3 linked regions of the Thermochromatium tepidum ATCC 43061 genome follow. The protein of the gene in region 3 interacts with the protein of the main gene of each other region in a pairwise test. Links are inferred from orthologs where the notes say so. Each region holds a gene or a part of one and is shown on either strand. Other genes may lie near its edges. The genes, in order: ftsZ, E6P07_RS05900 and E6P07_RS10775.

Region 1 (10,550 bases), 1.9 Mb from region 3 along the record:
CGGTGCTTAGCGAGGACGAGAAAGAGCTGGGCGTCTGTGTGGTCGACATCGGCGGTGGAACCACGGATCTGGCGGTCTTCACCGATGGCGCCATCCGACACACGGCCGTTATTCCGATCGCCGGCAATCAGGTCACCAACGACATCGCCGTGGCCCTGCGCACCCCGACCCAGCATGCCGAGCAGATCAAGATCCAGCATGCTTATGCACTGACCCAGCTCGAAACCAATGGGGATAGCATCGAAGTCCCCAGCATCGGTAACCGCCCGCCACGGCGGCTCTCGCGCCAGACCCTGGCCGAGGTCGTCGAGCCGCGCTACGAAGAGTTGTTGACCCTGTTGCACAACGAGTTGCGACGTAGCGGCTTCGAGGATGTGATCGCCGGAGGTGTGGTGCTGACCGGGGGCAGCGCCAAGATGCGCGGTCTGATCGAGCTGGCCGAGGAGGTGTTACACATGCCGGTGCGTCTGGGGGTGCCCAATCGTGTGCTTGGCCCGTCGGAGGTCGTCGACAATCCTATCCATTCGACTGGGGTCGGACTGCTGATGTATGCGCGTCAGCATCGTTTTGCGCGTCGTTCGGATCCATCGGAAGGCTCGGGGTTGAGGGGGCTCCTGGGGCGTCTGCGCCATTGGTTTCAAGGGAATTTCTGATTCGATCCAGGCGACCAGACGAGGGCGCATCAGTAGGGCGGGTTTGATTTGGTTGATCGGTTGGCGCGTGCCGAGCGTGTCGACCGCGTCGGGGGTGTGGGACCTTATGCCCACGGCTATCATTCAAAGTTTCAAAGTTTATGGCGGTGCCTGAGTGGCGCCGGGGAGCAGATCAAATGTTCGAATTGATGGATACCCACAGTCAGAATGCCGTCATCAAGGTCATCGGTGTCGGTGGTGGCGGCGGCAATGCCGTCAATCACATGGTCGCTTCAACCATCGAGGGCGTGGATTTCATCTGTGCCAACACGGATGCCCAGGCCCTGCGTCACTGCAACGTCAAGACCATCTTGCAGCTGGGCGCCGGCATCACCAAGGGACTGGGTGCGGGTGCCGACCCAGATGTCGGCCGTCATGCGGCGCTCGAGGATCGCGACCGCATCCAGGAGGCACTCGCAGGCGCCGACATGGTCTTCATCACCGCCGGCATGGGTGGTGGCACGGGCACGGGCGCGGCGCCCATCGTCGCCCAGGTCGCTAAGGAACTCGGCATCCTGACGGTGGCCGTGGTCACCAAGCCCTTCCCCTTCGAGGGCACCAAGCGGCGACGTATCGCCGAGGAAGGCATCATGGAGCTGGCCCAGTATGTCGACTCGCTCATCACCATCCCCAATGAAAAACTGCTGATGGTGCTGGGCAAGGACACGAGTCTGCTCGACGCCTTCAAGGCCGCCAACGACGTCCTGCTCAACGCCACCCAGGGCATCGCCGAGCTCATCACCTGTCGCGGTCTGATCAATGTCGACTTCGCCGACGTCAAGACCGTGATGTCCAACATGGGTGTGGCCATGATGGGTACGGGCGCGGCACGTGGCGCGAACCGCGCGCGCGAGGCCGCCGAGGCCGCGATCAGGAGCCCGCTGCTGGAAGACATCGATCTGGCCGGCGCCAAGGGGATCCTGGTCAACATCACTGCCGGTCTGAGCCTGACCATCGGCGAGTTCGACGAGGTCGGTAACACGGTGCGCGACTTCGCCGACGACGATGCCACAGTAGTCGTGGGGACCGTGGTCGATCCGGAACTGGAGGACGAGCTGCGCGTGACCGTGGTGGCCACCGGGCTTGGCGACCGGCGCGTCAAGGTCAAGCGCCCAACGGGTGAGCCATCCATCCGCCTGATCACTGGAGAGGCAGCCGACTCGGCGCCCGATTATCGCGAGCTGGACCGCCGTCCGGCCGTCTATCGCAAGGGTTTGATCGGGGCAGGTTCGTCTGCGTCCGACAAGGGCGACGAAAACGATCTGGATTACCTGGATATTCCGGCCTTCCTGCGCCGTCAGGCGGATTGATCAGGATGTTCCCTGTATTAAAAAAATGATATAAAACAAAGCTGTACTGCTTTTTTGAGCATCGAGCTTGAAAAAATTTCGGGAAAACCCTAGTATGGTCCTCGCCACGTCTCTGTGTCTGGGGGCGTGGGCGATCTCAATATAAGGGTCCGAGGCGCTGAGGCCTCGTGTCCGTCTCGAACGGCCGAATACCCAATGTTTGCCGTGGGTTATCATGGGAGATCCTCAATCGATGCTCAAGCAGCGTACACTGAAAAACACGATCCGGGCGACCGGGGTCGGATTGCATACGGGCGAAAAGGTCGAACTGACCCTGCGCCCGGCGGCACCCGACACGGGGATCGTCTTCCGCCGCATCGATCTGGATCGCCCGGTCACCATCGCGGCCACACCCTTCAACGTTGGCGATACGCGGTTGTCGACCACCCTGTTCAACGGCGATGTACGGATCTCAACCGTCGAGCATCTGCTGGCGGCCTTCGCCGGTCTAGGGATCGACAACGCCTATGTCGATCTGGCCGCCGCCGAGGTGCCGATCATGGACGGCAGCGCCGCGCCCTTTGTCTTTCTGTTGCAATCGGCAGGGATCGAGGAGCAGTCCAAGGCCAAGCGTTTCATCCAGATCAAACGCCCGGTCGAGGTGAGCGACGGCGACAAATTCGCGCGTCTTACCCCCTATGATGGATTCAGGGTGCGTTTTTCGATCGAGTTCGACCATCCAGCCTTTCAGTTGCGCGCGAACCAGGCCGAGTTCGATTTCTCGACCGCCTCCTTCGTGCGAGAACTGAGCCGGGCGCGCACCTTTGGGTTTTTGCGCGACATCGAGGCGCTGCACCGCCAGAACCTGGCCCTTGGCGGCAGTCTCGATAATGCCGTGGTGATCGACGAATACCGCATCCTGAACGAGGACGGACTGCGCTACGAAGACGAGTTCGTCCGGCACAAGATCCTGGATGCCATCGGCGATCTCTATCTATTGGGCCATACCCTGATCGGCGCCTTCGAGGGCCACAAGTCTGGGCACGCGCTCAACAATCTGCTGCTGCGCGCCCTCCTTGCCGATCGATCGGCCTGGGAAGAGGTCGTGTTCGAGGACTCCACCGCCGCGCCGATCTGTTATGCCCAGCCGGTACCCGCCCTTTGATCAGTCCGTCCTCCCCTCGGGCGTCGTGCGAGCGCCATGCCGTGCGAGTCGCCTGAGTGCCTCGCTCAGGCGCGGGTCACGCTGATGCTCCGCTGCCTCCAGCAAATGTCTCGCTGCCGTCTCCGAGAGTCGGACGCGCCGGCTCACCGCGGCGCGTCCGGACGATTCGTGTTCAGGCAATCTGATCTGAAATCCGACCGCTTCGACGTGGTAAGATTTCAGCGATGCCAAAATCTCACCTGCTAAAAAACGTGCGCGCATCAGCCATGCTGTGGAATCCAAGAACAGCGTCAGGCGACCATCGGCAAGCCTCAGGTCCAGGCAGTGCGCGCCCAGCCGTCCAGGCAAAAGCGCCCGAATCTCGGCGACGAGCGTCGGTTCGTGTCGGTCCTGTTCAAGCCGAACGCGCGCCAATCCGTGATGGTTCAGATGATCACGGATGTGTCGAAAACCTCGTCTCATCGCAACATCCTGCTTTTCACACAAGCCTCTCCCACACTTCCCGAGACCAATCCGCCGTATCGCCCACCCCTATGGATCTGGGCAGGACTCGGGGCCATGCCCGATGTCGGCTGCGCCCGGCGTCGGACCTGACCAGTAGAAGAGATCAACCATGTCCCACATCGCTCGCAAGAAGACTCAACGCGGTCAGACCCTGGTCATGTTCTCGGCCGTCTCTAGCTTCGCCCTGGCCGGGGTTGGATTTGGGTTCTTGATCGGTGATCAGACCGGCGTGCCCAGCAGGACTCATATCACCACGGAGTTTGCGCCCGTCAAGCCTGCGGTGACCGATTCCGATGAAATCGGCACCATGATCGCCCGCTTGGGTGAGATGGAGGCCGAAGTCCAGAGGATCAATGCGCTCGGTGAGCGTCTGGTCCAGATTTCGGGTCTCGATCCCCAGGAGTTCGATTTCGTGAATCGTCCGCCACGTGGAGGTCCGGAGACGGCGAGGACGCGCGATTACACGATCAAGGAATTGGCCGATGAGCTCTCGACACTCGCGGTGCTGGTTCAGGATCGCGAGCGCAAGCTCGAGCGTCTGGCCGATCAAATCCTGGAGCAGCGGCCACGGACGGCCAGCGCGCAATTGAGCAGCTCGCCGTGGCCGGTGCGTTCAGGCTATATCAGCTCTCCCTATGGATTTCGGGTGCATCCGGTCCGTAACGTGCGTCAATTCCACGAGGGCGTTGATTTCGTCGCCAAGCGCGGCAGTCCCGTCCTGGCCGTCGCCGATGGGATCGTGGTCCTCAGCGGTTGGCGCACCGGCTATGGGAATCTGGTTGACATTCAGCATCGCGATGGCCTGGTGACGCGCTATGCCCACAACAGCACCAATTTGGTGCGCGAAGGTGACCTGGTCAGACAGGGCCAGCAGATCGCGACCGTCGGTTCAACCGGGACGGCGACCGGTCCCCATGTGCATTTCGAGTTGCGCCGCAACGGGTATCCCATCGATCCCATGCCCTATCTGCGCAGCCAGCCGGCCCAGCGTCTGGCCAGCGCCGAGCTGTTACGCTGACTGCTCCATCGAGATCCAAACGCCCGGGTCGCCTCGGGCGTATCCGCCGGGCGTCGGGTTGCGGCCAAATCCGTTATCATCCGTCGCCTTCTGCGAAAGGCCTCCTTTTATCCAAAGAATCCCGCGATGTTCAATCCATTCAAGAAGCTCTTTGGCAGCCGCAACGAGCGGCTGGTCAAGTCATTGATGAAGACGGTGGCGCGGATCAACGCGCTCGAACCTGAGCTGGCGGCGCTCTCGGATCAGGCACTCGCGGCCAAGACCGCCGAATTCCGCGCACGTCTGGCCGGGGGGGCAACCCTCGACGACCTGCTGCCCGAGGCCTTCGGCGTGGTGCGCGAGGCCAGCAAGCGCGTGCTCGGGATGCGGCACTTCGATGTGCAGCTCGTCGGCGGCCTGGTCTTGCATAGCGGCAAGATCGCCGAGATGCGCACCGGCGAGGGCAAGACCCTGGTCGCCACGCTGGCCGTTTATCTCAATGCCCTGCCGGGCAAGGGTGTCCACGTCGTCACCGTCAACGACTATCTGGCGCGTCGCGATGCGGCCTGGATGGGGCCGCTCTATCACTTCCTGGGGCTATCGGTCGGTGTCATCAACTCCTCGGGCGGGCTAGGCCCGGACCTGGCGTCCTACCTGTTCGATCCCGGGTTCGAGCCGGGGCCCGGTGAGGGCCATCGTCATCTGCGCCCCTGCACCCGGCGCGAGACCTATGCCGCCGACATCACCTATGGCACCAACAACGAATACGGCTTTGATTATCTGCGCGATAACATGGCCTTTGCGCCCGAGCAGCGGGTCCAGCGCGATTTCTATTACGCCATCGTCGATGAGGTCGACTCGATCCTGATCGACGAGGCGCGCACCCCCCTCATCATCTCGGGGCCATCCGAGGGCGGGACCGAGCTCTACAAGCAGATCGACACCCTCATCCCCAAGCTGAAGCGCCAACCACCTATCCTCAACGAAGAGGGACAGCCGGACTTTGGACCGGGCGATTTCTCGGTCGATGAAAAGACCCGGCAGGTCTATCTGAGCGAGGAGGGGCACGAGAAGGTCGAGCAGATGCTGGTCGAGATCGGGCTGCTCGAAGAGGGGGCCGGGCTCTATGACCCGAGCAACATCGTGCTCATGCACCATGTCTATGCCGCCCTGCGCGCGCACACGCTATACCAGAGGAATGTCGACTACATCGTGCGCGACGGTCAGGTCATCATCGTCGATGAGTTTACCGGGCGCACCATGCCGGGCCGGCGCTGGTCAGAGGGGCTGCACCAGGCGATCGAGGCCAAGGAAGGTGTGCCGATCCAACCCGAGAACCAGACCCTGGCCTCGATCACCTTTCAGAACCTGTTTCGGCTCTATCCCAAGCTCGCCGGCATGACCGGCACGGCCGATACCGAGGCCTATGAGTTCCAGCAGATCTATGGCCTAGAGGTGGTGGTCATCCCGACCAATCTGCCGATGATCCGCGAGGATCGCGGCGACCTGGTGTACCTCACCCAGGAGGAGAAATACGAGGCCATCATCGCCGATGTTCAGGATTGTGTGAGACGCGGTCAGCCGGTGCTGGTCGGGACCACCTCGATCGAGACATCCGAGCTCGTCTCTGGCCTACTCAAAAAGGCCGGCATCCCCCATGAGGTACTCAACGCCAAGCACCACGAGCGCGAGGCCGGCATCATCGCCCAGGCCGGGCGCCCGGGGGCCGTCACCATCGCCACCAACATGGCCGGTCGCGGGACCGACATCGTGCTCGGCGGCAATCTGGAGGCCGAGCTGGAGCAGGCCGGACCCGATGCCGATCGCGCGGCGATCCGGGCCGCCTGGAAGGCCCGTCACGAGCAGGTCATCGCCGCGGGCGGCCTGCATGTGATCGGGACCGAACGTCATGAGTCGCGGCGCATCGACAACCAGCTGCGCGGGCGCTCGGGTCGTCAGGGCGATCCGGGATCCTCGCGTTTTTATCTCTCGCTCGAAGACAACCTGATGCGCATCTTCGCCTCCGACCGTGTCGCCAAGATGATGCAGCGACTCGGGATGCAGCGCGGCGAGGCCATCGAGCATCCCTGGGTGACCAAGGCGATCGAGAATGCCCAGCGCAAGGTCGAGGGTCGCAACTTCGACATCCGCAAGCAGCTACTCGAATACGACGACGTCGCCAACGACCAGCGCAAGGTCATCTACCGTCAGCGGCGCGATCTGATGGACGCGGTCGACGTCTCCGAGACCGTCGCGGCGATGCGCGCCGATGTCCTCAAGGGATTGATCGACACCTATATCCCGCCCGACAGCCTGGAGGAGCAATGGAACATTGCCGGACTCTCCGAGGCGCTTGCCCAGCACTTCGGCGGCACTTGGCCGATCCAGACCTGGCTTGACGAGGATCAGAATCTACATGAGGAGACCTTGCGCAAGCGGATTCACGACACTGTGCTCAAGAATTATCAGGAGCGTGAGGCCTTGATCGGTGCGTCCAATCTGCGTCAGATCGAGCGCGCGGTCATGCTGCAAACGCTCGATAGCCACTGGAAGGACCATCTGGCCGCCATGGACTATCTGCGTCAGGGTATCCATCTGCGCGGTTATGCCCAGAAGAACCCCAAGCAGGAATACAAGCGCGAGGCGTTTTTGATGTTCTCGGCGATGCTCGAGGCCATCAAGCAGGACGTGGTCACGACGCTTGCCAAACTCGAGATCCACGCCGACATGGACGCAGAGTTTGCGGCTCGGCGCGCCCCGGAGCCCAAGGGCTTTGAATTCAAACACGAGGTCTTCACTGGCTTTGGCGATGGAAGAGAGGGCGACCATGGATCATCCGATCCGGCGGGTGAGCTGGACAAGGAAGACCATCAACCCTATGTGCGCGAGGGGCGGAAGATCGGGCGCAATGAACCCTGTCCCTGCGGTTCGGGCAAGAAATACAAGCATTGCTGTGGCAAGGTCGACTGATGGGGCGGGATGACGTCATGAGCGAGCGCAAGATCGATCTGTCCCTTCTGCCGATCCCCGGCGTGCGTCTTTCGACCATCGGGGCGGGTATCCGCTATCAGGGGCGCGACGATCTGCTCCTGATCGAGCTCGCGCCAGGTGCGACGGCCGCCGCCGTCTTCACCCGCAATGCCTTCTGTGCTGCGCCTGTGACCCTGGCGCGTCATCATCTGCACCAGGCCGCACCGCGTTATCTGCTCGTCAACGCGGGCAACGCCAATGCCGGGACCGGGGCGCGTGGTCTTGCCGATGCCCGGGCCTGCTGTATCGCGCTCGCCGAGGCCGCCGGCTGTCGGCCCGAGGAGGTCTTGCCCTTCTCGACCGGGGTGATCGGTGAGCCGCTGCCGGTCGAGCGGCTGACGCGGGTCCTGCCGGCCTTGCTCGAACGACTGGCGCCCGACGCCTGGCCGGCGGCGGCGCACGCCATCATGACCACAGACACTGTCCCCAAGCTCTACTCGCACACCTTCGAAGTCGCCGGACAGCGGGCGAGCATCACCGGCATCGCCAAGGGCGCGGGCATGATCTGTCCCGACATGGCGACCATGCTCGCCTTCATCGCGACAGATGCCGCCGTGGCGCCCGAGGCGTTACAGGACTGTCTTAGAGCGGCGGCCGACCGCTCGTTCAACGCCATCACCATCGATGGCGATACCTCGACCAACGATGCCTGCGTGCTCATGGCGACCGGGGCGCTCGGCAACCCGCCCATCGTCGCGACGGGCGGTGCCGACTATAGGGCCCTGCAGGCGGCGGTCGAGTCGGTCTGTATCGAACTGGCGACGGCCATCGTGCGCGATGGCGAGGGCGCGACCAAGCTGGTGCGGGTGCGGGTCGAGCGGGCGCGCGATCGCGACGAGGCGCGGCGGGTCGCCTATACCATCGCCCACTCGCCCCTGGTCAAGACCGCGCTCTTTGCCTCGGATCCCAACTGGGGTCGGATCCTGGCCGCCGTAGGGCGAGCCGGTGTCGAACAGCTGGTCATCGAAGAGGTAAACATCTGGTTGGGTGAGGTGCAGATCGTGGCGGCGGGCGGGCGCGCGGCGAATTACACCGAGCAGGCCGGGGCCGCGGTCATGGCCGAGTCCGAGATCCTGATCCGGGTCGCGCTCGGGCGCGGCGAGGTCGCGGCCGAGGTGCTCACCTGTGACCTCTCTTGTGACTATGTGCGCATCAATGCCGAGTATCGGAGCTGATGGGCCCTGGAGTGGGTCGGCTCACTGAGCGACCTATGGCCGAGGCCATCCACGTCATGGTCGGCGTCATCGCCGACTCAGCCGGGCGCATCCTGATCACTAGACGCCCGGACCAGGTGCCTCAGGGCGGCCTCTGGGAGTTTCCAGGTGGCAAACTGGAGTCCGGTGAGTCACCCGAGTCTGGGCTTGCGCGCGAGCTCGATGAGGAACTCGGCATCCAGGTCCATGCCAGCCGCCCGCTGATCCGCGTCCAGCATGACTATGGCGATCGTCGCGTGCTGCTCGATGTACATCGGGTAGACAGGTATGGTGGCGTTCCGCACGGACGCGAGGGCCAACCGCTCACCTGGCTGGTGCCTGAGGCGCTGGACCCGGCCCTCTTTCCCGCCGCCGATCGTCCCATCATCACCGCACTGCGCCTGCCGCCATTGATGCTGATCACGGGTGAGGATCCTGGGCGGGCGGATGCGTTCCTGGCGCGCCTGGGGCGTGCTCTGGAGGCCGGTGTGCGGCTGGTGCAGCTGCGTGCGCATCCGCTTGGCGCACGCGACTATGCGCGCCTGGCGCAGGCAGCCTACGATCTCTGCAATCACAGGGGCGCCAAACTGCTGCTCAATCGCGACCCTGCCGAGGTCAGCGGCGTCCCGCGTCATGGTCTGCACCTAAACAGCCGGGTATTGATGGGGCTCAAGGGGCGTCCAGGCCGATCGGATGAATGGGTCGGTGCCTCTTGTCACGATCCAGAACAACTGGCGCGCGCGGTCACCCTGGGTCTGGATTATGCCCTGCTTTCGCCGGTCAGGCCCACGGCCAGCCATCCCGGGGCCCGTCCACTCGGCTGGGAGACCTTCGCCGCCTGGGTCGATCCCGTGCCCTTGCCGGTCTATGCACTCGGTGGCCTGACGATGGACGACCTGGACGCCGCCTTCCGGCACGGCGCTCAAGGCATCGCCGCCATCCGCGGGCTGTGGCCAGGGTACTAGGCTGGCCGTCTCCCGTTCCATCAGACTTACTCATTCCTGCTCACACAGGAACAAAGCTGACTTCCTGCTTCCCAGAGGCCGGTTTCGTCTTGAGCGTGCGCCCAAGACCAGAGTCCGCCTCTCCACAGGCTGTCACCGAGCAATCAGCGTGTCGCTGAAAGGGCTGGCAGCCGCCAGCCGAACTCTCGGCCACCTTTTTCAGATTGATCGCCGCGTTCGCATCGCGGTCGTGGATACTTCCGCAATCCGGACACGTCCACTCACGCACCGACAGCGGCAAATCGTCGAGCTTGTGCCCACACGCCGAGCACGTCTTGCTGCTCGCAAAGAAACGATCTGCCACCACCACGACGCCGCCGCGCATCGCCGCCTTGTATTCCAGTTGCCGACGGAACTCGAAGAAGCTCATGTCGGCGATGGAGCGCGCCAGATGGCGGTTCTTCACCATGCCACGCACATTCAGATCCTCGATGCCGATGGTGTGGAACCGGCGCGTGAGGTTGGTGGTGAGCTTGTGCAGTGCGTCCGCGCGGATGTTGGCGATCCTGGCGTGCAGCTTTGCCAGTCTGGCCCTGGCCTTCTTGCGGTTGGCCGAACCTTTTTGCTTGCGACTTAGGCTGCGCGAGAGCCTGCGCAATCGGTCCAGCAGCGACTTGTGGGGCTTCGGACCCGGGATGGTCTCTCCCGTCGAGAGCGTTGCGAGTGCCGACACGCC
Region 2 (7,186 bases), 1.0 Mb from region 3 along the record:
GTGCCCCACTCTTGTCGGCCTTCTTGAACTGGCTCTTGAAGCTGCCGCCGCCGCAGTTTGACTGAAGACGCAGCCTGGGCAAGGCATCGCGCAGTCGTTCCGCCAGTGCGGGCGCGGCCGCCTCGGCCCGTTCACCGACGGCGACCAGATAGGCGTCAAGGCGCCGCTCGGCAGCAAATCCAGATTGCTCCAGGATCTCGACCAGCCGCTCTAATCCCAGGGCAAAGCCGACCGCTGGGGTCGGACGCCCGCCGAGCTGTTCGACCAGCCCGTCATAGCGCCCGCCGGCACACACCGTCCCCTGGGTACCGAGATCCGCGGTGATCCATTCGAAGACGGTGCGATTGTAGTAGTCCAGTCCACGTACTAGACGCGGGTTGATCCGATAGGCGATACCGGCAGCGTCGAGTCCGGCACACAGACGCTCGAAGTGGGCGCGTGTCTCCTCGCCCAGGACGTCTATGAGGCTGGGGGCGTCAGTCAGCAATCGCTGGGTCTCCGGGTGCTTGGAATCCAGGATCCGCAGCGGATTGGTGGTCAGGCGCCGCCGGCTGTCGGGGTCGAGCCGATCGGCGCGTGACGCGAGATAATCCAAGAGACGCTCGCGATAGACCTGACGCTCGGCGCTATCACCCAGGGTGTTGATCTCCAGCCGCAAGCCATCGAGCCCCAGACGCCGCCACAACCGCGCGGTAAGCAAGATGATTTCGATGTCGATGTCGGGTCCGGTCAGCCCAAAGGACTCCACGCCGATCTGATGGAACTGCCGATAGCGTCCGCGCTGTGGGCGCTCGTAGCGGAACATGGGCCCCTGGTACCAGAGCCGTTGCGGCTGCGTCAGCAGTCCGTGCTCGATGGCGGCGCGCACGCAGCCTGCCGTTCCCTCCGGGCGCAGACTGAGGCTGTCGCCATGGCGGTCGGCGAAGCTGTACATCTCCTTCTCGACGATGTCGGTCACTTCGCCGATGGAGCGCTTGAACAATTCGGTTACCTCGACCAGGGGGGTGCGGATCTCGCTGTAGCCATAGCCGGCCAGCACCTCGCGCGCGGTCTGCTCGACATGCTGCCAGACAGCGATGCGCTCTGGCAGGATGTCATGCATCCCACGGATGGCTTGGATGTATTTGCTCATGGATGGGGGTGTAAGTCGGGGTCGGTCGGAATTCGGCCAAGGGGATCATTCCATTGAACTTGGGTCGAGCGAGAAGCGGGCGACATTGCCCTTGGTTCGCCCCTTGAGGTCAAAGGGACGACCGCCGACCGTCAATCGGGTCGCGGCAGTATTGCCGATGACGAACTTATAGGGTGGCTGGCCATCCAGCACGTGCCGATCCCCCCGGCGCATCTCTCCATTGAGGACCACGCGCCCGTTGGCCCCACGCACATCGACCCAGGAGGTTCCGGTGAATTCGAGAACGACCTCGGTGGAAGTTGGCACGGGGGCGGGTGCCTGCGGCACGGATTCGGCCCGAGTTTCCGTGTCCAAGGTCGCGTCTTCGTCTTCGGGCGTGCCCTGGGCACCCGTCAGCGAGCTGGCGGCGACGAGTGTCTCCGTGGGTGCCTGGAGGGGGGGCGCGGCGGGTCCGGTTGGGGTCATGCCGGTGGGTGTGTGGGATTGAGCGCCGCGTAGCGGGATGCTCTCGGGAGGCGCCGTGATCGTCGTCCCCGGGCCGGCGGCAGAGGTCGGCGTCACGGCATTCATCGCCGCGGTTGCATTGGGCGTCGTCGAAGACGCCGTGGGGGCGGCGACCGCACTCGCGCTCGCTGTACCCTCGCCCTTGGGCGATAGTGCGAGTGTCTCAGATTGCAGCGCAGCATCGCGTTGTCCGCGCAGCCAAAGCGTGCTCACCCCAGCGACGAGACCAATCAGCAGCACCACGCTCACCCAAACCCAACGGTTGCCTCTGGACGAATGCGCGGAATTGCTCGGGACGCTCGGCGCCTGACCCAGGCTGCCTTCACGCGCCGGCACCATGGCGCGATAGGCTGCGACAAGGGGCGTTGAATCGGTCCCCAGTAGTCTGGCGTAGTTCTTGATGTAACCGATGACGAACACGGGTGCTGGCAGACGCTCGTATTGATCGCCCTCGATCGCCTCCACCACGTGGCGTTGAAGGTGGAGTTGGGCCGCGACCCGCTCGATGTCGAGCTTACGCGACTCCCGCAGTGCCCGCAGTCGGCGACCCGGGGTGTCGTTTGGATCCAGCATCTTGGGATCGTCTGACGGCGTGGTGTTGATCGATGGAGTCATGGCGTGATCAATGGTCGGTATCACTTGAATTGGACGGTTTGTCGAACTGGCCGGCGACGAGTGCCAAGCTCGGCCCGGTCGTTCTTAATCCTAACTAATGTGTCGTCTAGGGGACGCGACCCGGCTTCGTCGAGTCGGAGAAGCTCTTGTTTAATACATCCTGATAGAAGGCAGCACGCTTGCGATTGCCGAGCGCGCGTTCGGCCTCGAGACCGACCTGGAGCGCAATGCGCGAGACGGCGGGTGTGCGAACCGTCTCTGGCTTGAAATAGCGGTCGATGTAGTCCTTGGCGGCCTTGGCATCGCCGCGCTTCATTTTCAGCTCGGCGAGCTTGGCCAGCGGGGCACCAAAGTTGGGGTTCGCTTGGATGGCCGCGCGGTAATAGTCCTCGGCCTTGGTCGTGTCGCCCGCCTCGACGGCGCAGTTGCCGGCGTTGGTCAGGGCGATCCAGGGCGTGGCATAGACGGGATTAGCGGCGGCCTTGACGAACTGTGCATCGGCTTCAGTGTAGCGGCGCTGATTGCACAGGAAGGAGCCATAGGCATTGAGCACATCCGGATTGTTCGGGGCAAGTCGTGTGGCGTACTCATAGTGTTTGGCGGCCTCGTCGGTTTGCTTTAGCTGTTCGAACAGGAAGGCCAGCCAGACGTGTGCCGGCGCATATTTGGAATCGGTCTTGACGGCCTGCTGGGCGCGGCGCAGGGCAACCTCGGTCTGGCCCAGTCGTTGGTATTCCTTGGCCAGATCGACATAGAGCTTGGCCGGACTATCATCTTGGGTCAGGCCCAGTTCCTCGTCGCCTGTCTTCAGGGACGACTTGCCGCCACAGGACGACAGCGCCAGGCAGAGACCAAAGACCATGGAGTGTCTTGGATCGATGCGCTTTGTATTCATCGCGCCTCCAGCCTTTCCTTGAACTCGATTCGGACGCGCCCGCACCGTCCGGTGCGATCCCGAACGCGCCCGACCAGTTGGCCGCAGGCGGCGGCGATCTCGTCGCCGCGGGTCTTACGTGTCATGGCAAAGAGGCCGGAGCGCACGAGACGTGCGCGGAAGGTCTCGACCCGCTCTGGCGGCGAGGTGCCGAAATCGCTGCCGGCGAATGGGTTGAAGGGAATCAGATTGACCTTGGACGGCACGCCTTCGAGCAGACGGATGAGCTGTTTGGCGTGCGTCGGGCTGTCGTTGATGCCGTCGAGCATCACATATTCCCAGGTGATCTTGCGCCGCTTATCGCCTGCGACATAGTGTTTGCAAGCAGGGATCAGCTCAGCGAGTGGATACTTGCGGTTGATCGGCACCAGCACGTCGCGCAGGGCATCGTTCGGTGCATGCAACGAGACGGCCAGCGAGACGTCGCTGACCTCGCGCAGCCGGTAGATGTTGGGTACGATGCCCGAGGTGCTCAGGGTCACACGCTGCTTGGCCAGCATATAGGCCAGATCGTCCTGCATGATGTCCATGGCCCTGACCACGGGCTCGAAGTTGGCCAGCGGCTCGCCCATGCCCATCATGACCACGTTGGTTGGCGCGACGCCGAGCCGCCGCGTGGCCTGCCAAACCTGACCGATGATCTCGGCAACGCTCAGGTTGCGGTTGAAGCCCTGGCGCGCGGTGGCGCAGAAGGCGCACTCGAGCGCGCAACCGACCTGAGAAGACACGCACAGGGTGCGGCGCTTGCCCTCAGGGATGAACACGGTCTCGATCCGCTGTCCGTCGTCCAGTTCCAGCACCCACTTGACGGTGCCGTCGGCGGACGGGTGGGTCTCAAGGATGCGCGGCAGCCGGATCTCGACCGTATCGCGCAGGGCTAAGCGCAGGCGCTTGGGTAGATCGGTCATGGCGTCGAAGTCGACGACGCCATGCTTGTGCATCCACTTGAAGAGATTGCGGCCATGGAACGCCTTAAAACCGAGCGCCGTCACCAGCGACTCGCAACCTGCGAGGTCGAGGTCAAGCGGATTGGGTCTGGCCGAGGTGGCGCTCATGGCGGTCCTGATCGTCTCGATCAGCGGGTACGGGGGCAGACGCCCTCGGGGAAGAAGAAGGCGATCTCGACGGCGGCGTTCTCCGGCGAGTCCGAACCGTGCACGGCGTTCTCGGTGAAGGAGTCGGCGAAGTCGGCGCGGATGGTACCGGGCGCGGCCTGGGCCGGGTTGGTGGCACCCATGATCTTGCGGTTCTTGGCCACGGCATCCTCACCTTCCAGCACCTGGACCATCACAGGGCCGGAGATCATGAAGTCAACCAGTTCGTCGAAAAAGGGCTTGCCCTGATGGATGGCATAGAAGGCGCTGGCCTGCTCACGGCTCATGTGCAGCATGCGCGCGGCGACGATCTTGAGTCCGGCGGCCTCAAAACGGCTGAGGATGGCGCCGATGGCGTCCTTGGCGACGGCGTTCGGCTTGATGATGGAAAGGGTGCGCTCAATAGCCATGCGGGCTCCTAACGAAATGGGGCGGCGTTTGGTAACGAGGGTTTTGGAGTTGGAATTCGACGCGAATTAGAACGCTGTCGAGAGGCGGCTGGTTCGGTCCGAACGTGGACGGTCCGATGGATTCCAGCGGCATCTGTGTTCGTTGACATCCTCCCAGGCCAGAAGGCCGGAGATTCCTACGGCGCTTTAAGGCGCGGCATTGCGCCACACCTTAAAGTCGCTTCGATGGGTTCCTGGACCGAGTGCGCAACCGCTGCTCGTCTCTCCACAGGCGTGACTTCCGGCGTGCCCCGCCGTCGGTCGCCTTGGGTATCGGCGACAACATGATTGTAGGACGGCTGCGCCGTCCGCGCGATCCTTCCCTGACCTTCAGGCCGAGGCTTGTCGCGCACCGGGTCAATCCACTAAGTCTAATGGTAGCGGTCTGGTCGGGCAATGGCGCGATGCTGGGATCTCGGCCCAAGTGTCGTCGGGTCGCCCTGGCTACAGGTGTCACCCGGCGATGGTGCGATCTCCTGATATACAGGATACAGGTAGAGATTTGAATGAGCCGATACGATGTTTTCAATGGCGATGCCGATGGACTCTGTGCCCTGCATCAATTAAGGCTGATCGAGCCGATCGAGAGCCGACTCATAACCGGCCCCAAGCGCGAGATCGATCTGCTGGCCCGCGTTCCTGTGGATCAGGCCGAGTCTGTGACCGTGCTCGACATCGCGATGGAGAAGAATGCCGCGGCACTGTGCGCCCTGCTGGAGGCCGGCGTGCCTGTCACTTATTTCGATCATCATTTTCCAGGCGAGATTCCAAGGCATCCGGGGTTGAGTGCCTATCTGGACATGCGGCCCGAGACCTGTACCAGTCTGCTGGTCGATGCCTTTCTCGCTGGACGGGCGCGCGCCTGGGCCGTGGTCGGAGCCTTCGGCGACAACCTCGATCATGTGGCGCGCCAGGTCGCCGAATCGCTGGGGCTGGATGCGCCCGAGATCGAGTGTCTACGCGAACTGGGGATCTGTCTCAACTACAATGGTTACGGTCTCAGTATCGAGGATCTGCACCTTGCGCCGGATGCACTCTATCGGTGCCTCCAGCCTTACGCGAATCCGTTGGACTTTATCAACGAAGAGACTGCCTTTGCGCGACTGTGTGATGGATATGCCGACGACATGGCGCGCGCGCGTGCCCTCAGGCCCGAGTACGAGGACGCCAAGCACCGTCTCGTGATTCTGCCGGACGCCTCCTGGGCACGGCGCGCGAGCGGCACCTATGCCAACGAATTGGCTTGGGCGGCACCCGAGAAGGCGCATGCCATCCTCACGCGCCTGAGCACAGGTGGCTTTCTGATCAGTGTCCGCGCCCCGGTGGCGCGTCCTCGGGGTGCCGACCAGCTCTGCCGTCGCTTCCCGACCGGAGGCGGGCGCGCGGGCGCAGCCGGTATCAATCATCTGCCCGAGGCCGATTACGACGCCTTTTTGGAGGCATTCCGCACGGCCTTCGCCTGAGTGAGGCTCCGATATTCGCGCTTTGCAATCACTGGAAAGGCCCTGTGACGGCAGGATATGATTTCAATTTTTTACCCGGCTTGGATCTCTCATGCTTGACATCAATCCGATCGCCCATCAAATCGCTGATCTTAAGGGACGCGTCGAGTCCCTCAGGGGGTATCTTTGACTACGCCGAACGCAGGGATCGGCTGACCGAGGTCCTGCGCGAGCTGGAGGATCCCAACATTTGGAACGATCCGGCCCGCGCCCAGGCACTCGGACGCGAGCGCGCGGCGCTGGAGGCCGTGGTGCTCAGGCTCGACGAGCTGAACGGCGCGCTGGCCGACGCCGACGACCTGCTCGCGCTCGCCGCCGAGGAGTCCGACGAGGCGACGCTTGAATCTCTGGTCGCCGATCTCAAGAACTATGAATCGCGCGTGTCTGAACTCGAGTTTCGGCGCATGTTCTCTGGCGAGATGGATGCTTGCAATGCCTTTCTCGACATCCAGGCCGGCTCGGGTGGCACCGAGGCCCAGGATTGGGCGGAGATGCTGCTTCGCATGTATCTGCGCTGGGGTGAGCGACGCGGCTTCAAGACCGAGCTGATGGAGGTCTCGGCGGGCGAGGTCGCCGGTATCAAGTCGGCGACCGTCAGGTTCGAGGGCGACTATGCCTTCGGCTGGCTGCGCACCGAGATCGGTGTGCATCGTTTAGTGCGCAAGTCGCCCTTCGACTCAGGTAACCGACGGCATACGTCCTTCGCCTCGGTGTTCGTCTCGCCCGAGGTCGACGACTCGGTCGAGATCGAAATCAACCCAGCGGATCTGCGCATCGATGTCTATCGGGCCAGTGGTGCCGGCGGCCAGCACGTCAACCGCACCGAGTCGGCGGTGCGCATCACCCATCTCCCCACAGGGATCGTGGTCCAGTGTCAGAACGACCGTTCGCAGCACAAGAACAAGGATCAGGCGATGAAGCAGCTCAGGTCCAAACTCTACGAGTTGGAGATGCAG
Region 3 (10,512 bases):
CGAGACCGACGGGCGCAGCTATCTGACCATCGCCATCGGCTGCACCGGTGGTCAGCATCGTTCGGTCTACATGACCGAATGGCTCGGCGAGCACCTGAAGTCACTCGGTCATAGGGTCATCGTCCGTCATCGGGAGCTGGCGTGAGCGTCGGTATCCTGCTCCTTACCCATCGTCCCCTCGGGGAGGATCTGTTGCGTATCGCCAGCGAGATCCTCGGCCGGGTGCCGGACGGGATCGCCTGCTGTGAGGTCGTCAACGACACCCCACCCGATGAGATCCTCGACCGTTGCCGGTGTCTGGCCGAGACCCTTGACCAGGGCGAGGGCTTACTGGTGCTAACCGATCTCTATGGTGCCACACCGGCCAATGTCGCACGTGCGTTCGCCGACTCGCGCGCCCAGGTGCGTGTGGTCAGCGGTCTGAACCTGCCCATGCTGCTGCGCACCCTCAATTATGCCGCGCTCGATCTCGACCATCTGGCCGAAAAGGCCCTCAGCGGCGGTCGCGACGGTGTGCGCCGTGGCAACTGAGTCCGGCTTGATCCGCAGGCCACCTGGTCGATTCCAACGCATCCAAAGGCAGTTTGGGTACTAATCTTAAAGATCAGAAGGATCACAACTAGATGATTCGCCGAGAACTCGAGATCCGCAACAAGCTCGGGCTGCACGCGCGGGCCTCGGCCAAGCTGGTGCAATGCGCCAATCGCTTCGAGAGCGAGATCATGCTCGAGCGCTGCGGCCAAAGCGTCAACGGCAAGAGCATCATGGGGATCATGATGCTGGCTGCCAGTCAGGGCAGCAGGATCACGGTCGAGATCACAGGCAGGGACGAAGAGGAGGCCATAGCCGCTATCGAGCAACTCATACTGGACCGCTTCGGAGAACCAGAGTGACCCTCGCCTTCCAGGGTATCGGGATCGGCGCGTCGAATGCGATCGCGCTGGGTCCGGCCTTCATCGACATCAAAGGACAAAGGATCTTGACCCAAACGCCGATCCGCGCCGACGAGATCCAGGACGAGATCGCTCGCTTCGATCTGGCGGTCGAGGCGGCACGCCGCGCGCTCAAACGGGTGCATGCCCAGATCCCGCCGGACACACCGATTGAAATCGTCGAATTCATCGACACCCATCTGCTCATGCTCGAGGACACGGCGCTCATCGACGGCGTGCGCCATCTCGTGGCCGAGCAGCTATGCACCGCCGAATGGGCGCTGCAACGCCAGCGCGACATCCTAATCGCGGTCTTCGATCGCATGGATGACCCCTATTTGCGCACACGCCGCGACGATATCGAGCATGTCGTGCGCCAGATCCAGAGCTTTCTGCGCGGCGAGTCGAACGAACCGAATCTGGCGCAGCAGGATCTGGCCGGCCATGTCGTGGTGGCGCGCGACCTCATGCCCGCCGACGCCATCCTGCTGCATCATCGCGGCGCCGTGGCCTTCGTGACCGAGTACGGCGGACCCATGTCGCATACCGCGATCCTGGCGCGCAGTCTCGGCGTACCTGCGGTCATGGGGCTACACGACATCAGCCGCTATCTGCGCCCCGGGGAACTGCTGATCGTTGACAGCGCCAGCGGCACCGTCATCGCCAACGCCGACGCGCAACTCATCGCCGACTACCGTCGGCGCCTCAGCGCGATCCAGGCACGTCAGGGTCGCCTGCGCGCCCTCGTCAGCCGCCCGACCCGCACGCGCGACGGCGTCGAGATCCGGCTCCAGGCCAATCTGGAGCTGGCCGAGGACGTCGAGCTAGCCAAGATCAATGGCGCGCATGGTGTCGGACTCTATCGCACCGAATTCCTCTATATGAACCGCAGCGACCTGCCGGACGAAGAGGAACACCTGGCCGACTATAGCGCCATGTTGGCCGCGCTCGACGGACGTCCCCTCACCATACGCACACTCGATCTTGGGGTCGACAAGCACTGCGAGGCCCTGGCCCGCCCCGGCTCGAACGTCAGCAATCCCGCACTGGGGCTGCGCGCCATCCGGCTCTGTCTGAAGGAGCCCGAACTCTTTCGGCCCCAGGTGCGCGCCATCCTGCGTGCCTCGGCGCTCGGCCCGGTGCGGCTGATGCTGCCGTTGGTGACCAGCGTCCACGAGCTCGACCGTGCCCTGGCCATCATCGCCGAACTCAAGCGTCAGCTCGACCGCGATGGACTGGCCTATGACGATGCCATGCCGGTCGGCGCCATGATCGAGGTGCCGTCTGCCGCGCTCACCGCACGTGCCATTGCGCGCCGGATGGATTTTCTCTCGATCGGTACCAATGATCTGATCCAATACACCCTGGCCACCGACCGCCTGGACGACGCGGTCAACGATCTCTTCGACCCGGCGCATCCGGCCATCCTGCGTCTGATCCAGCTCACCATCGAGGCCGGACGCGCGCTCAACGTCCCGGTCGGGATGTGCGGTGAGATGGCCGGCGATCCGCGCTTCACGCGCCTCCTGCTCGGCATGGGGCTGCGTGAGTTCAGCATGCAGCCCGGCGCCCTGCTCGACATCAAGGAGATCCTGCTCGACTCGGATGTCGGCGCCCTGGCCAGGCGCGCCGAGCGACTCTTTGCCCAGATCGATGAGTTAGACTCCAGTGATCTGCTCTCGGCCTTCGAGTCGGTCTGAATGCCTGCTCACTCGAAACCGACCGGCGCTGCTTGGTGCCAGTGCGTCACGTGCTGGTAGCGGTGTGCCACATTGAGCAGACGGGCCTCTTGAAAGTAGTTGCCGATGATCTGCAAGCCGACCGGCAGGCCGTCGACGGGTTCAACCGGGATCGACAGCCCCGGCAATCCAGCCAGATTGGTGGCGATGGTGTAGATGTCGTTGAGATACATCGACACCGGATCGTCCAGCTTGGATCCGAGTGGAAAGGCAGTCGTGGGGCTGGTCGGCCCCATGATGACATCGACCTGCTCGAAGGCGCGCTTGAAGTCTTCGACGATCAGCCGACGGATCTTCTGCGCCTTGAGATAGTAGGCGTCGTAATAGCCGGCCGAGAGCACATAGGTGCCGATCATGATCCGACGCTGGACCTCGGGACCGAACCCCTCGGCGCGACTGCGCTCATAGAGGTCCAATAGGTCTTTCGGGTTCTCGCAACGATAGCCATAGCGTACCCCATCGAAGCGCGCCAGGTTCGATGAGCACTCGGCGGGCGCAACCACATAGTAGACGGGCACCGAGAGCGGACTGTTGGGTAGGCTGATCTCGATGATCTCGGCACCGAGCCGCTCATACTCCTTGATCGCGTCCATGACCACCTCACCGACGCGCGGATCGAGTCCCTCGCCGAAATATTCCTTGGGCAGACCGATGCGCAACCCTGTGATGTCGTCGTCGAGCGCGTCGACATAGTCAGGGACCGGGACCTCGGCGCTGGTCGAGTCGCGTTCGTCGAAACCGGCCATCTCATCGAGGATGAAGGCCGCATCCGCCGCCGAGCGCGCCATGACCCCAGCCTGATCAAGCGAAGAGGCAAAGGCGATCATGCCCCAGCGTGAACAGCGTCCATAGGTCGGTTTGATCCCGGTGACGCCGCACAGTGCCGCCGGCTGGCGGATCGAGCCGCCAGTGTCGCTCGCGGTGGCCGCTGCGCACAGCCGCGCGGCCACGGCTGCCGCCGAGCCGCCCGAGGAACCACCCGGAACTCGGGTCTGGTCCCAGGGATTCCTGACCGGACCATACCAGCTCGTCTCATTGCTCGACCCCATGGCGAACTCATCCATGTTGGTCTTGCCAAGCACCACAGCCCCGGCCGCCGCCAGCCGCTCGACGATGGTCGCATCATAGGGGGCAATGAAGTTATCGAGCATCCGCGAACCGCAGCTGGTCTTGAGTCCCTGGGTGCAGAAGATGTCCTTGTGGGCGATCGGGATGCCGGTCAGCGGCCCGGTCTCACCCGATCTGAGCGTCCGGTCGGCGCGCTCGGCCGCCGCAAGCGCCGATTCGGTCGCGACCGTGATGAAGGCGTTTAGCATCGGATCGAGCCGCGCGATGCGCTCCAGATAATGCTGCGTCAGCTCGACGCTGGAATAGGTACGTAGCCGCAGATCCGCGGCCATTTGCGCAATGGATTTGTTCTGCATCAGTCGATGACCTTCGGAACCAGATAGAGTCCAGCCTCGGTCAGGGGGGCGATGGACTGAAAGCGTTCGCGTTGATTGGTTTCATTGGGGACATCCGGACGCAGACGCTGGGTCATGTTCAGCGGATGGGCCAGGGGTTCGATGCCCGAGGTATCGACGGTATCCATCCGGGCGACCAGGTCGAGGATATTGGAAAGATCCGCCGCATAGCGCGCGCGCCGCTCGGGAGCGACGGCGAGCCGGGCCAAATGGGCGATCTTGTCGATGTCGGATAAGCTCAGTGACATGTTGGACAGCCGTTGGCGATGAAATTGGTTGAAAATAGCACAAATGAGCGTTCGGGCGGGCCACTCGACCCGAGGGTCCGGCGGAGCGACACAGCGGGCGCCTTGCCGATCGAGGTTCACGTTGCTAGATTAGCGCCCCAATTATCCAGGGATCCCGTATCGGAACCGAGATCCGGCTCACTCATCCTCGGCGACGCCGCGCCCATCCAAGGCGTTCCTTTACCACCCGGAAGGTGTCTTTACTGATGTTTTTCAGAAACATTCGCGGAATGTTCTCCAATGACCTATCGATCGACCTGGGGACCGCCAATACACTGATCTATGCCCGTGGCCGCGGCATCGTACTCAATGAACCCTCGGTCGTGGCCATCCGGCACGAACGCCATGGAGGAACCAAGACGGTGGTGGCCGTCGGCGAGGAGGCCAAGCAGATGCTCGGGCGCACCCCTCAAAACGTCACCGCGATCCGGCCGATGAAGGACGGCGTCATCGCCGACTTCACCGTCACCGAGAAGATGCTCCAGTATTTCATCCACAAGGTCCATGAAACCAGCTTCCTGCGTCCCAGCCCGCGCGTGCTCATCTGCGTGCCCTGCGGCTCGACCCAGGTCGAGCGCCGCGCCATCAAAGAATCGGCCGCGGGCGCTGGGGCGCGCGAGGTCTATCTGATCGAGGAGCCCATCTCGGCCGCCATCGGTGCCGGACTGGCGGTGCACGAGCCACGTGGCTGTATGGTCATCGACATTGGCGGCGGCACGGCCGAGGTGGCAGTGATCTCACTGAGCGGCATCGTCTATGCCGAGTCGGTGCGAGTCGGGGGCGATACCTTCGACGATGCCATCATCAACTATGTGCGCCGTAACTATGGCACCCAGATCGGTGAGGCCACCGCCGAACGCATCAAGCACAGCATCGGCTCGGCCTTCCCCGGCAATGAGGTACTGGAGATCGACGTCAAGGGCCGTAGTCTGGCCGAGGGCGTGCCGCGCAGCTTTACGCTTAACAGCAACGAGATCCTCGAGGCCTTGCAGGAGCCGTTATCGATGGTGGTCCAGGCGGTCAAGATGGCGCTCGAAAAGACCCCACCCGAGCTGGGCGCCGATATCGCCGAGCGCGGCATTGTGCTGACCGGCGGGGGTTCGCTCTTGCGCGGCTTCGACCGGCTGATCGAGGAGGAAACCGGGCTGCCGGTGATCGTGGCCGAGGATCCGCTGACCTGTGTTGCCCGTGGCGGCGGCATGGTGCTGGAGATGCTCGACTCCCAGGAGAGCGCCCTATTCGCGACCGAATGACATGACTCGGCCGCCAGTTACCAGCCGCCAGCGACCAGCCGAAGGAATGTTCTGGCTGGAGGCTGAAGGCTTGGAGCTGAACGCTGGAGGCTGGAAGCTGAGGTGCTGCCGTCATCAAACCGCTGTTCAATCCAGGTCCGTCACTCAATGCCCGCGTCATCCTGGCGATTCTGATGGCATTAGGGTTGTTGGTGGCCGATCATCGTCAGCATCATCTCGAATTGCTGCGCACGGCACTCTCACTCCTGACCTATCCGCTGCAGCTAGCCGCTGATCGCCCCAGTCAGCTCTTCCGTGAGGCGCGCGAACGTCTCGCCAGCCAGGACAGGCTGCGTGACGAAAACTCCGAGTTGCATCGCGAGAACCTATTGCTCAAGGCGCGACTCCAGCAGTTCGAGGCCCTGGAGGCCGAGAACGCGAGGCTGCGCGAGCTCCTCGGCTCCTCGCTCGACGTCGGCGAACGGGTGCTGATCGCCGAGATCATGGCCGTCGAACTCGCGCCCTATCGTCAGCAGGTCTTGCTCAACAAGGGGACCAACGCCGGGGTCTTCGTTGGTCAGCCGGTGCTCGACGCCAATGCCGTGATGGGACAGGTCATCCGCGTCAATCCCTTCTCCTCGGTGGTACTCCTGATCACCGACTCGGATCACGCCCTGCCGGTCGAGGTCAACCGCAACGGACTGCGCACCATCGCCGCTGGCACCGGGCCGAATCATGATCTGGAGCTGCTCTACATCCCCAAGAACGCCGACATCCAGGTCGGTGACCTGCTGGTGACATCGGGCATGGACGGGCGTTTTCCCCCCGGTTATCCGGTGGCGCGGGTCAAGACCGTGCGTCAGGATCCGGACAACCCCTTCACCACCGTCCTGGCCGAGCCCACAGCCCGACTCGATCGCAGCCGCGAAGTCCTCCTGGTCTGGAATCTGAATGAGACCTCGCGCCTGCAGGCCCTGACCGCCGAGGCACTCAAACCCAAAAACATGGCGCCGTGAAGATCATCAAGAAGCGTTCGGGCAAACCGTCCTACAGGCCTCATCAACCTTTCTGGCCGATCATGCTCTCATTCATCCTGGCGATGTATCTGACCATCCTGCCAGTGTCGGATTGGCCCTGGGACTATCGTCCCCCCTGGTCCGCCCTGGTCGTGCTCTTCTGGTGTTTCGCGACACCGCGCCAGGTCGGCATCTTCACCGCTTTCCTGGTTGGCCTGCTGCTCGACGTGCTCACAGGCGCCTTGCTCGGTCAGCACGCGCTGACCCTTTCGGTCACGGCCTATCTGGCCCTAGTGCTGCGCCCACGCATCCGGATCTTTCCGCAGTGGCAGCAGGCCTTCTTCGTGGCCCTGATCCTGCTGGCCGAACGCCTGCTGACGCTCTGGATCATCGCCGCGACCGGCCAGCCGATTCCGGCCCTGACTTACTGGATCTCGGCGTTGGTCGGCCTGGCCTTCTGGCCGATCATGGCCTGGCTGTTGGTGCCCTTCGAACGTCGTCTGGAGATGAGTTGACTGCCATGCTTGAGAGCAGTCTGGAGGATCGCCGGCGCGAACAGCGCCTGGTCAGGGCGCGGGCTGGCGTCGCCGCAGTATTTGTCGTCCTCGGTCTGAGCCTGATCCTGGCACGGCTGTACCATCTTCAGCTGGAGCTTCACGACCACTTCAGCGTGCTCTCGACCGAGAACCGGGTCAAGATCCAGCCGGTGCCGCCCAACCGGGGGCTGATCTTCGACGCCAAGGGCGTGGTGCTGGCTGAAAACAACCCCTCCTTCTCGCTGATGATCACGCTCGAGAAGGTCGAGGATCTGACCGCCACCATTGCCGAGCTCAGACGGATCCTATCGATCGAGGAGGTGGATCTGGCCCGCTTCGAGCGGCTCAAACGTCAGCGCATGCGCTTTCAACCGGTCCCGATCCGTTTGAACCTCACCCCCGAGGAGGTCGCGCGCTTTGCCGTCGATAGCTACCGTTTTCCCGGGGTTGAGGTCCAGGCCGAGCTGATCCGGTTCTATCCAAAACGCGAGCTCACGGCCCATGTGCTCGGCTATGTCGGACGCATCAACGACCGCGAGCTCGCGCACATCGACAAGGGCAACTATGCCGGTACCAACTTCATCGGCAAAAGCGGGGTCGAGCTGGCCCACGAGGACGTGCTCCACGGCAAGGTCGGCTATCGCCAGGTCGAGGTCAATGCGCGTGGCCGCATCCTGCGCACGCTCGAGAGCACACCCCCGGCCCCGGGTCAGGATCTCTATCTCTATCTCGACATCGGGCTGCAACAGGCGGCCACCGAGGCGCTTGGCACGCATCGCGGCGCGATCGTGGCCATCGATCCGCGCAGCGGTGGCGTGCTGGCCCTGGTCAGCACCCCGAGCTTCGATCCCAACCTCTTCGTTGAGGGCATCAGCCAGAGCGATTACAACGCCCTGCTCCATTCGCCCGACAAACCGCTCTACAATCGCGCCATTCGTGGTCAGTATCCGCCCGGCTCGACGGTCAAGCCCTTCGTCGGACTCGGCGGCCTGTCGCTCGGCTTCGTGACGCCGCGCAGCACGACCTATTGTCCGGGATACTTCTCACTGCCGGGCCAAAAACACCGCTTCCGCTGCTGGCGGCGCGGCGGACACGGCACGGTCGACCTGGAGTCGGCCATCGTGCAGTCCTGTGACACCTATTTCTACTGGCTGGCCAACCAGATGGGGGTCGACAAACTGCATGCCTTCCTCTCGGAGTTCGGCTTTGGTGCGCGCACCGGCGTCGACGTCTCGGGCGAGCTGCCCGGATTGCTGCCCTCGCGTGAATGGAAGGAGCGGGTGCGCAAGCAGTCCTGGTATCCGGGTGAGACCCTCATCATGGGCATCGGTCAGGGCTATTTCCTGGCCACACCCATGCAGCTGGCGGCGGCGGCCGCCGCCATAGCCAACAAGGGACGCTTCATCCAGCCGCGACTGGCCTATGCGCGCCGGGTTCCGGGTGCCGACGTAGCGACCGTCTTCCCCACGGTGGCGCGCCAGATCCGCATCTCGAATCCGTCCGACTGGGACATCATCATCGAGGACATGGCGAAGGTCATTGAGAGTCCACGCGGAACTGCCAAACACATCCGTTCCAACGATTACCGCATCGCCGGCAAGACCGGCACCTCACAGGTCTTCACCATCGGCCAGAAGGAACGCTATGACGCCTCCAAGATCTCGGAACGTCTGCGCGATCATGCCCTCTTTATCGCCTTCGCCCCGGTCGAGGATCCGCGCATCGCTGTGGCCGTGATGGTGGAAAACGGCGGTTCAGGGAGCGGGACCGCCGCGCCGATCGCACGCCGGGTGATCGATGCCTATCTCGGCGGTAGGCCGCTGGCAGACGCGTCGGAGTCGAAGGACGATGGCGACTGATCCCCTGTCCTCACGGGCGATCTGGGAGATCGAGACCACGGACGAGGGTTGGTTGCGTCGGCGCCACATCGACGCCCCGCTCCTGACCGGACTGCTGGCACTGTGCGGATTCGGTCTCATGGTGCTCTACAGCGCCGGCGACAAGGACTGGTTGATGATCGAGCGCCAGCTGGCACGACTGGTCGTCGCCTTCGGCCTCATGCTGGCCATTGCCCAGGTGCCTTCCAGCTACTTCAAGCGCTGGTCGCTGGGGCTCTATGTATTCGGTGTTCTGATGCTGGTGGCCGTACTCCTCTTCGGAGACATCGGCAAGGGTGCTCGACGTTGGCTGGATTTCGGCCTGGTGCGTTTCCAACCCTCGGAGTTGCTCAAGCTCGCCGTGCCCATGACTGTGGCCTGGGTGCTGTCCCTGCGTCCGCTGCCGCCACGTCTGTTGGGCGTGCTGCTGGCGTCCGTCCTGAGCCTGATCCCGGTCGGGCTGATCGCCAAGCAGCCGGATCTGGGCACCGCCCTGCTGGTGCTGAGCGCGGGCGTCATGGTGCTCTTCATCGCCGGGTTGAGCTGGCGCATGATCCTCGGAATGGCGCTCTTGGTGGCTGCCGTGATGCCTCTGGTCTGGATGCACATGCACGATTATCAACGCGAGCGTGTCATGACGCTGCTCGACCCGCAGTCCGATCCATTGGGGAGTGGTTATCACATCATCCAGTCACAGATCGCCATCGGCTCGGGCGGGCTCTCGGGCAAGGGCTGGCTCAACGGCACCCAATCGCATCTGGAGTTCCTGCCCGAGCGCCACACCGACTTCATCTTCGCCGTCATCGGCGAAGAATTCGGCTTTACCGGCATCCTGGCGCTGATGGCACTCTATCTGTTCATCATCGGACGCGGACTCATGATCGCCGTGCGCGCCCAGGATAACTACGAGCGTCTGCTCGCCGGGGGGCTGACGCTGGTGTTCTTTATCTATCTGTTCGTCAACACGGGGATGGTCACCGGCCTGCTGCCGGTGGTCGGCGTGCCTCTGCCATTGATCAGCTATGGAGGCACCTCGATGGTGACACTCATGGCCGGTTTCGGGATACTGATGTCGATCGAGACCCATCGTGCCAAAAAATGAGTCGGATCATGCGTGTTATGCTCGTCCTAACCCCCATCAGCGCCCTCCTGCTGCTCGCGCTGACAGGCTGTGCCAGTCGGGGTGAACTCGACGACGAGGCGATCGCCCGCATCCCGGACGCGGTGCCGAGGTTCGAGCCACTGGCCAGGTTGGGCAACCCCGATTCCTATGTGGTCTTCGGACGGCGCTATTACATCAAGAAGTCCGCGCGCGGCTATGTCGAACGCGGGCTGGCCTCCTGGTATGGGCAGCCCTTCCATGGTCGCCAGACCAGTTCGGGCGAGACCTACGACATGTACGCCATGAGCGCGGCGCACAAGACGCTCCC

What was found.
Region 1: the proteins of E6P07_RS10775 (region 3) and ftsZ interact in binary tests that used the Escherichia coli proteins (3 or more experiments, as listed by UniProt). The link is inferred for Thermochromatium tepidum ATCC 43061 from one-to-one orthologs.
Region 2: the proteins of E6P07_RS10775 (region 3) and E6P07_RS05900 interact in binary tests that used the Escherichia coli proteins (3 or more experiments, as listed by UniProt). The link is inferred for Thermochromatium tepidum ATCC 43061 from one-to-one orthologs.

What each region holds. Positions count from the first base shown.
Region 1 is NZ_CP039268.1:417,969-428,518, forward strand. Bases 1-2,915 are described here. They hold ftsZ (cell division protein FtsZ), read left to right. Parts: upstream 1-829; coding sequence 830-2,002; downstream 2,003-2,915. Other genes in these bases: ftsA (cell division protein FtsA), read left to right, coding at 1-653; lpxC (UDP-3-O-acyl-N-acetylglucosamine deacetylase), read left to right, coding at 2,235-2,915. In the rest of the region: more of lpxC, read left to right, coding at 2,916-3,146; E6P07_RS02010 (DciA family protein), read right to left, coding at 3,147-3,608; E6P07_RS02015 (M23 family metallopeptidase), read left to right, coding at 3,760-4,668; preprotein translocase subunit SecA, read left to right, coding at 4,795-7,617; bifunctional glutamate N-acetyltransferase/amino-acid acetyltransferase ArgJ, read left to right, coding at 7,635-8,852; E6P07_RS02030 (Nudix family hydrolase), read left to right, coding at 8,888-9,835; E6P07_RS02035 (RNA-guided endonuclease InsQ/TnpB family protein), read right to left, coding at 9,876-10,550. UniProt on the Escherichia coli protein: Essential cell division protein that forms a contractile ring structure (Z ring) at the future cell division site. The regulation of the ring assembly controls the timing and the location of cell division.
Region 2 is NZ_CP039268.1:1,289,591-1,296,776, forward strand. Bases 215-3,117 are described here. They hold E6P07_RS05900 (RodZ domain-containing protein), read right to left. Parts: upstream 2,252-3,117; coding sequence 1,178-2,251; downstream 215-1,177. Other genes in these bases: hisS (histidine--tRNA ligase), read right to left, coding at 215-1,132; pilW (type IV pilus biogenesis/stability protein PilW), read right to left, coding at 2,358-3,117. Also shown: more of hisS, read right to left, coding at 1-214; more of pilW, read right to left, coding at 3,118-3,146; dual-specificity RNA methyltransferase RlmN, read right to left, coding at 3,143-4,240; ndk (nucleoside-diphosphate kinase), read right to left, coding at 4,261-4,689; E6P07_RS05920 (acetyltransferase), read left to right, coding at 5,235-6,191.
Region 3 is NZ_CP039268.1:2,333,286-2,343,797, forward strand. What follows is about bases 3,774-6,650. They hold E6P07_RS10775 (rod shape-determining protein), read left to right. Parts: upstream 3,774-4,627; coding sequence 4,628-5,674; downstream 5,675-6,650. Other genes in these bases: gatA (Asp-tRNA(Asn)/Glu-tRNA(Gln) amidotransferase subunit GatA), read right to left, coding at 3,774-4,095; gatC (Asp-tRNA(Asn)/Glu-tRNA(Gln) amidotransferase subunit GatC), read right to left, coding at 4,095-4,382; mreC (rod shape-determining protein MreC), read left to right, coding at 5,797-6,650. Outside these bases: RNase adapter RapZ, read left to right, coding at 1-145; E6P07_RS10750 (PTS sugar transporter subunit IIA), read left to right, coding at 142-531; E6P07_RS10755 (HPr family phosphocarrier protein), read left to right, coding at 624-893; ptsP (phosphoenolpyruvate--protein phosphotransferase), read left to right, coding at 890-2,632; more of gatA, read right to left, coding at 2,641-3,773; more of mreC, read left to right, coding at 6,651-6,669; rod shape-determining protein MreD, read left to right, coding at 6,666-7,184; mrdA (penicillin-binding protein 2), read left to right, coding at 7,190-9,064; rod shape-determining protein RodA, read left to right, coding at 9,054-10,184; E6P07_RS10800 (septal ring lytic transglycosylase RlpA family protein), read left to right, coding at 10,202-10,512. UniProt on the Escherichia coli protein: Forms membrane-associated dynamic filaments that are essential for cell shape determination. Acts by regulating cell wall synthesis and cell elongation, and thus cell shape.